2 regions of the Mesorhizobium sp. P3_A8 genome follow, and region 1 is predicted to be linked to the other one. Evidence: riboswitches for the same ligand, from Rfam matches in the RefSeq annotation. Region 1 holds a riboswitch; the other holds the start of a gene.
The links. A riboswitch is a leader RNA that binds a small molecule or an ion and turns the genes downstream of it on or off. The one in region 1 is predicted to bind S-adenosylmethionine.
Positions count from the first base shown of each region.

Region 2: another riboswitch for S-adenosylmethionine. It lies ahead of metX (homoserine O-acetyltransferase MetX); the one in region 1 lies ahead of AC1DX4_RS25570 (O-succinylhomoserine sulfhydrylase).

Region 1 is NZ_JBFUGI010000012.1:679-4,080, forward strand. It holds gene AC1DX4_RS25560 (ABC transporter substrate-binding protein) at 1-399, opposite strand, end outside; gene AC1DX4_RS25565 (2'-deoxycytidine 5'-triphosphate deaminase) at 499-1,593, opposite strand; SAM riboswitch at 1,672-1,749, shown strand; gene AC1DX4_RS25570 (O-succinylhomoserine sulfhydrylase) at 1,807-2,997, shown strand; gene AC1DX4_RS25575 (ceramide glucosyltransferase) at 3,029-3,402, opposite strand, start outside.
Region 2 is NZ_JBFUGI010000013.1:192,634-196,035, reverse strand. It holds gene AC1DX4_RS27740 (prephenate/arogenate dehydrogenase family protein) at 1-715, opposite strand, end outside; gene hisC (histidinol-phosphate transaminase) at 721-1,830, opposite strand; SAM riboswitch at 1,979-2,056, shown strand; gene metX (homoserine O-acetyltransferase MetX) at 2,163-3,332, shown strand; gene metW (methionine biosynthesis protein MetW) at 3,329-3,402, shown strand, end outside.

The DNA of each region.
Region 1 (3,402 bases):
CGCCGGATCGGTCGAGGTCAGTTCGCTGTCCTTCGGCGCCACCAAGGCGAGCGGCGTGGTGTAGTATTTGTTGGTGAAGGCGACCTGCTTCTTGCGCTCTTCGGTGATGCTCATCGAGGCGATAATGGCGTCGAACTTCTTGGCCTGCAGAGCGGGGATGATGCCATCCCAATCCTGGGTGACGATTTCGCATTCGACCTTCATCTGCGCGCACAACGCATTGGCGATGTCGATGTCGAAGCCGACAACCTTGCCGTCAGAAGTAATGGTGTTGAATGGCGGATAGGCACCCTCGGTGCCGATTTTCAATTTCTCGGCAGCCTGCGCCGACAGAGAGCCGGCCGCAATCGCCAACAAGGCAGCGCCTGCCGCCGATAGGATCCATCTTGAAATCTGCATTTTCTTGTTCCCCTTGAGCGCCGCATCCGGGCGACCGACAAACCAGCCAAGCATGATGTGCCAGCGCAGGCAAGTATTTTGCCTGCCGGTAACCGGAGCTCAGCGCGCGGCGCGGAAATGCTTGGAGAGCTTCAGGCCCTGGGCCTGGTAGTTGGAGCCGAGATCGGTGCCGTAGAGCGCCTGCGGCCGCTTCAGCATATGCTCGTAGACCAGCCGGCCGACGATCTGGCCATGGTCGAGGATGAACGGCACTTCGTGGCTGCGCACTTCGAGCACCGCCCGGCTGCCTGTGCCGCCTGATGCCGAATGGCCGAAGCCCGGATCGAAGAAGCCGGCATAGTGGACGCGGAATTCGCCAACCAGCGGATCGAACGGCGTCATTTCGGCGGCGTAGAGCGGCGGCACATGCACCGCCTCCTGGCTGACGAGGATGTAGAATTCATCGGGATCGAGCACCAGTTCGCCGGCTCCGCTCTTGTGGATCGGTTCCCAGAAATCGACGACCTCTTGGGCCGCGCGCTTGTCAACATCGACAAGGCCGGTGTGATGCTTGCCGCGATAGCCGACCAGCCCGTCGCTGTCGCCATTGAGGTCGATCGACAGCGCGATGCCGCCGCCGGAAATATTCGGCGGTTCGGTGGCGACCAGCATCTCGGCGCGGTGCAGTTCATGCAACTCCGCTTCCGACAGCAGCGCGTTGCCGGTGCGGAAACGGATCTGCGATAGGCGCGAGCCGGTGCGCACGACGATCGGGAAGGTGCGCGGGCTGACTTCCAGGTAGAGCGGACCGTTGTAGCCCGCAGCGATCTTGTCGAACTCGTGGCCGCGGTCGGTCATGACACGGGTGAAGATGTCGAGCCGTCCGGTCGAGCTTTTCGGATTGGCTGAGGCGGAAATCTCGGCAGGCAATGCCAGGCTTTCGAGCAGCGGCACGATGTAGACGCAGCCGGTTTCCAGCACCGCGCCTTCGGCAAGATTGATCTCGTGCAGCTTCAGCCGGTCGAGCTTTTCCGAAACCTTGTGGTTGGGGCCGGGCAGGAAGGAGGCCCGCACCCGCCAGGCCTTGTCGCCCAACCTCAGATCGAGGCTGGCCGGCTGGATCTGGTCGGCATCGAGCGCGCGCGACGACTTCAGCGCGCCGGACTGGAACAGCGCGGAAATGTCTTGATCGGGAAGAATGCCTGTCTGCCGCAAAGGCTGGCTCCGTTCCAACTGGTACAAACCTCTTAATCAAGCCGGCAATTGACGCAAGCGCGGCGCGGGTCTAAAGGGTCGTTATCCCGTGGTGATTTGGCCGGTCGGCTTGCAGCCACGTTAAACAAGTCGCTAAAGGACCGTTGGCCGCGAGGCCGTATGGACCGGTTGCGACTTTCGCGGCCGGTTTTTTTGTGTCTGGAAACAAAAGCGATGAGCAGCAAGAAGCGCAACTGGAAGCCTCAGACAGCCCTCGTGCATGGCGGAACCCTGCGTTCCCAATTCGGCGAGACCTCCGAGGCAATGTATCTGACGCAGGGCTACGTCTATGAAACGGCGCAAGCCGCCGAAGCTCGTTTCAAGGGTGAGGAACCCGGCTTCATCTATTCGCGCTACGCCAACCCGACCGTCGACATGTTCGAAAAGCGCATGTGTGCGCTCGAAGGCGCCGAGGACGCGCGCGCCACGGCATCCGGCATGGCCGCGGTGACGGCGGCCCTGCTGTGCAGCGCCAAGGCCGGCGATCATATAGTCGCGGCTCGCGCGCTGTTCGGCTCCTGCCGCTGGGTGGTCGAGACGCTGGCGCCGCGCTACGGCATCGAGGCGACGCTGGTCGACGGCACCGACATCGCCAACTGGGAAAAGGCGGTTAGGCCCAACACAAAACTGTTCTTCCTGGAAAGCCCGACCAATCCGACGCTGGAAGTGGTCGACATCGCCGCCGTCGCCTCGCTTGCCAACTCGATCGGCGCGCGGCTTGTGGTCGACAATGTCTTCGCCACGCCGTTGCAGCAGAAGCCGCTGCAGCTCGGCGCCCACATCGTCGTCTATTCGGCGACCAAGCACATCGACGGCCAGGGCCGCTGTCTCGGCGGCGTGATCCTGTCCGACAAGAAGTGGATCGACGAGAACCTGCACGATTATTTCCGCCACACCGGCCCCAGCCTATCGCCGTTCAACGCCTGGACGCTGCTCAAGGGTCTGGAGACGCTGCCGGTGCGCGTGCGCCAGCAGACGGAGAGCGCCGGCAAGATCGCCGATTTCCTGGCCGAGCAGCCGCAGATCGCTCGCGTCATCTATCCCGGCCGCGCCGACCACCCGCAAGCTGATATCGTCAAGAAGCAGATGTCGGGCGGCTCGACGCTGATCTGCCTCGACGTCAAGGGCGGCAAGCAGGCGGCCTTCGCCCTGCAGAACGCGCTCGACATCGTGCTGATCTCGAACAACCTTGGCGATGCCAAGAGCCTGATCACCCATCCGGCAACGACCACCCACAAGAATTTGAGCGACGAGGCCCGCGCCGAACTCGGCATCGGGCCTGGCACGCTCAGGCTGTCGGTCGGCCTGGAGGACACCGACGATCTTCTGGAAGACATCGCGCAGGCGCTGAAGGCCGCAAAATAGACCCAGTCGAGGCAGCTCGTCCGCGCCGCGATCAGGCGCGCGACGGCGTCTCTTCCAGCTCGGCTGCCTTGGTGCCGATGGTCATGGCGTTGCCGCGCCAGTCGACAGCGCCGCCGAGCCAGCCGCGGACCCACATGGCTGGAAGCATCAAGTCCCGCGCAATCATCGCCGCGACTGTGCGCGACGACAGGTACCAGCCTTTGGACCAGGCCAGGGCACATTCCGGAAGGTAGAAGGCCGTTAGTACGGCGATGGCCGTCAGCGGCAAGCTGACGCCGGCACTTGCCGCCGCAATCAGCGCAAGCACCAGCGGCACCACCGCGCCGGTCAGGATTTCGGGCGCGAAGAACCGCGGAAAGGTGACGCGGCGCAGGCGCGCCCAGCGGGCCTGGCGCGACCAGATCA
Region 2 (3,402 bases), on a different contig from region 1:
CGCGCCACATGGTCGGATCCGAGGCGGCCAGACGCGTGAAATCGCGAAAGCCGGAGGCGGAATATTTGATCACTTCGGACTTGGTCACCGACTGCAAATCGTCGGCGGTGCCGACGATGTTGTAGGCGATGATGTGCGGCAAATGCGAGACGATGGCCAGCGTCATGTCATGATGCTGCGGATCCATCGTGTCGATGTTGGCGCCGCAGCGGCGCCAGAATTCCGACAGCCTCTCCAGCGCCTCCGGATCGGTGCCCGGCACCGGTGTGAAGATGCACCAGCGATTGTCGAACAGATCGGCGAAGCCGGCATCCGGTCCCGATTTTTCCGTGCCCGCCAACGGATGGCCGGGAATGAAATGCACGCCGTCAGGCACATGCGGTTGCATCTGCGCGATCACCGATGCTTTGGTCGAGCCGACATCGGTGAGGATCGCGCCCTTCTTCAGCGCCGGTGCGATTTCCTCTGCGACCGCGCCGGACGAGCCGACGGGCACGGAGACGATGACCAGATCGGCGTCGCGAACCGCCTCTTTCGCATCGGTCGTATAGCTGTCGCCCAGCCCGAGTTCTTCCGCCCGCTTCAGCGTCGCGGCGCTGCGGGTTGAGATGGCGACATGGCCAGCCAGGCCCTCGCGGCGGATGACGCGGGCCAGCGACGAGCCGATCAGGCCGATGCCGACCAGCGCGATCTTTTCAAACATCGGTGATGTCATGGCGTTCAGCTTTTCAGGAATGTCGTGAGCGCGGCGATAACACCGCGATTGGCTTCTTCGGTGCCGACGGTCATGCGCAGCGCGTTGGGAAAGCCGTAGCCTGAAACGCGGCGTAGGATATAGCCGCGCGCGGTCAGGTAATCGTCGGCCGCCGCCGCCGAATGCTTCCGGTCGTCGGGAAAATGGATGAGCAGGAAATTGCCGACGCTGGGCGTCACCCGCAGCCCGAGCCCGGTCATCTCCTGGCTCAGCCAGGTGAGCCAGGTCTCGTTGTGCGCCACGCTGCGCTCGACATGGGCGCGGTCGCGGGTCGCGGCGATGCCAGCCTCGATTGCCGTCGCATTGACATTGAAGGGACCGCGCACGCGGTTGATGGCGTCGACGATGTGCATCGGACCATACATCCAGCCGATCCGTGCCCCACCAAGACCGATCTTGGAGAAGGTGCGGGTCATCACAACGTTCTCCGTGCTGCCGACCAGTTCGATGCCGGCTTCATAGTCGTTGCGGCGGACATATTCGGCATAGGCCGCGTCGAGCACCAGCAGGACATGCCTGGGCAGGCCGGCATGCAGGCGGCGCACCTCCTGGAACGGCACATAGGTGCCGGTCGGATTGTTGGGATTGGCCAGGAACACGATTTTCGTATGCGGCGTGACGGCGGCCAGGATCGCATCGATGTTGGCCCGCTCGTCAGTCTCCTTGACCGCGACCGGCGCAGCACCGGCCGACTGGATGTAAATCTTGTAGACCATGAAGGCATGTTCGGTGAAAATCGCTTCGTCACCGGGCGCGAGATAGATTTGTGCCAAAAGCCCGAGAATCTCATCGGAACCGTTGGAACAGATGATGTTCTGCGCGTTGAGGCCGTGCACCTCGGCGATCGCCTCGCGCAGCCGTTTGGCGGTGCCGTCGGGATAGATGTCGAGTTTGGCGGCAACCTCACGTGCGGCTTCGATCGCCTTCGGTGACGGACCGAGCGGGTTCTCGTTCGACGACAGCTTGTAGACCTTGGCGACACCGGCGGGTGCGGCGCTCTTGCCGGGCACATAGGCGTCGATGTCCATGATGCCCGCGCGCGGGGTTGGCCGTGCCTGATCCAGTGTCTTGTTCATTTCTGCAAAATCCGTCGAAAATGCCTCCATCGGGAGGCCGCTGCGGAAATACAAGCCATGGCCCGCAATGTCGAGAGGCGGCAGTGGTGCCAGCAGCCGGCCCAGATGCCGGCATTGACGGCAGGGCGGGCGAGTTCTAGAAGGACAGCGACAGTTCCGTGGTGATTTGGCCGGTCGGCTTGCAGCCACGTTAAACAATTCGCTAAAGGGCCGTTTGCGTGACGTAACCGGCTTTGCGAATGGCAATGCCGGTTTTTTATTGTCCGCGGCCGGCCGGACGGACGCATCGTCGGCGATTTTTCGCCTGATATGATGCAGCAAGTGAGACGAGAATGGCCGCTCTGCGCGCAGGAAAGACCAACAACGAGGCCGACCAGCCGTCGAGCCCGGTGTTGCGCTTCGGGTCCGACAAGCCGCTCAAGCTCGATGCCGGCACGCTTTTGTCGCCGTTCCAGATCGCCTATCAGACCTATGGCACGCTGAACGATGCCCGCTCCAATGCCATCCTTGTCTGCCATGCGCTGACCGGCGACCAGCATGTCGCCAACACCAACCCGGTGACCGGCAAGCCGGGCTGGTGGGAAGTGCTGATCGGCCCCGGCAAGATCATCGACACCAACCGTTTCTTCGTCATCTGCTCCAATGTCATCGGCGGCTGCCTGGGCTCCACCGGCCCAGCCTCGACCAATCCAGCCACCGGAAAACCCTATGGGCTCGACCTGCCCATCATCACCATCCGCGACATGGTGCGCGCGCAGCAGATGCTGATCGACCATTTCGGCATCGAGAAACTGTTTTGCGTGCTCGGCGGCTCGATGGGCGGCATGCAGGTGCTGGAATGGGCGTCGTGCTATCCGGAGCGTGTCTTTTCAGCGCTGCCGATCGCCACTGGCGCCCGCCATTCATCGCAGAACATCGCCTTCCACGAGGTCGGCCGACAAGCCGTTATGGCTGATCCGGATTGGCATGGCGGCAAATATTTCGAGCACGGCAAGCGCCCCGAAAAGGGCTTGGCGGTGGCGCGCATGGCCGCCCACATCACCTACCTGTCGGAAGCCGCCCTGCACCGAAAATTCGGCCGCAATTTGCAGGACCGCGACCATCTGACTTTCGGCTTCGATGCCGACTTCCAGATCGAAAGCTATCTGCGCCACCAGGGCATGACCTTCGTCGACCGCTTCGACGCCAATTCCTATCTCTACATGACGCGGTCCATGGACTATTTCGACCTCGCCGCCGACCATGGCGGCCGGCTGGCGGATGCTTTTGCCGGCACCAAGACCCGCTTCTGCCTGGTGTCGTTCACATCGGACTGGTTGTTTCCGACGGAAGAAAGCCGCTCCATCGTGCATGCCCTCAATGCAGCCGGAGCCTCGGTCTCCTTCGTCGAGATCGAGACCGATCGCGGCCATGACGCTTTCCTGCTCGACGAGCCGGAACTGTTTGCCGCCATCAACGGCTTCATCGGCTCAGCGGCCCGGGCGAGAGGGCTCACATCATGAGCGTCAACGGCAGCCAGCGCGTCGACCTCGAGGTCGTCGCCAACCTCATCCCGCCGCAGTCCCGCGTGCT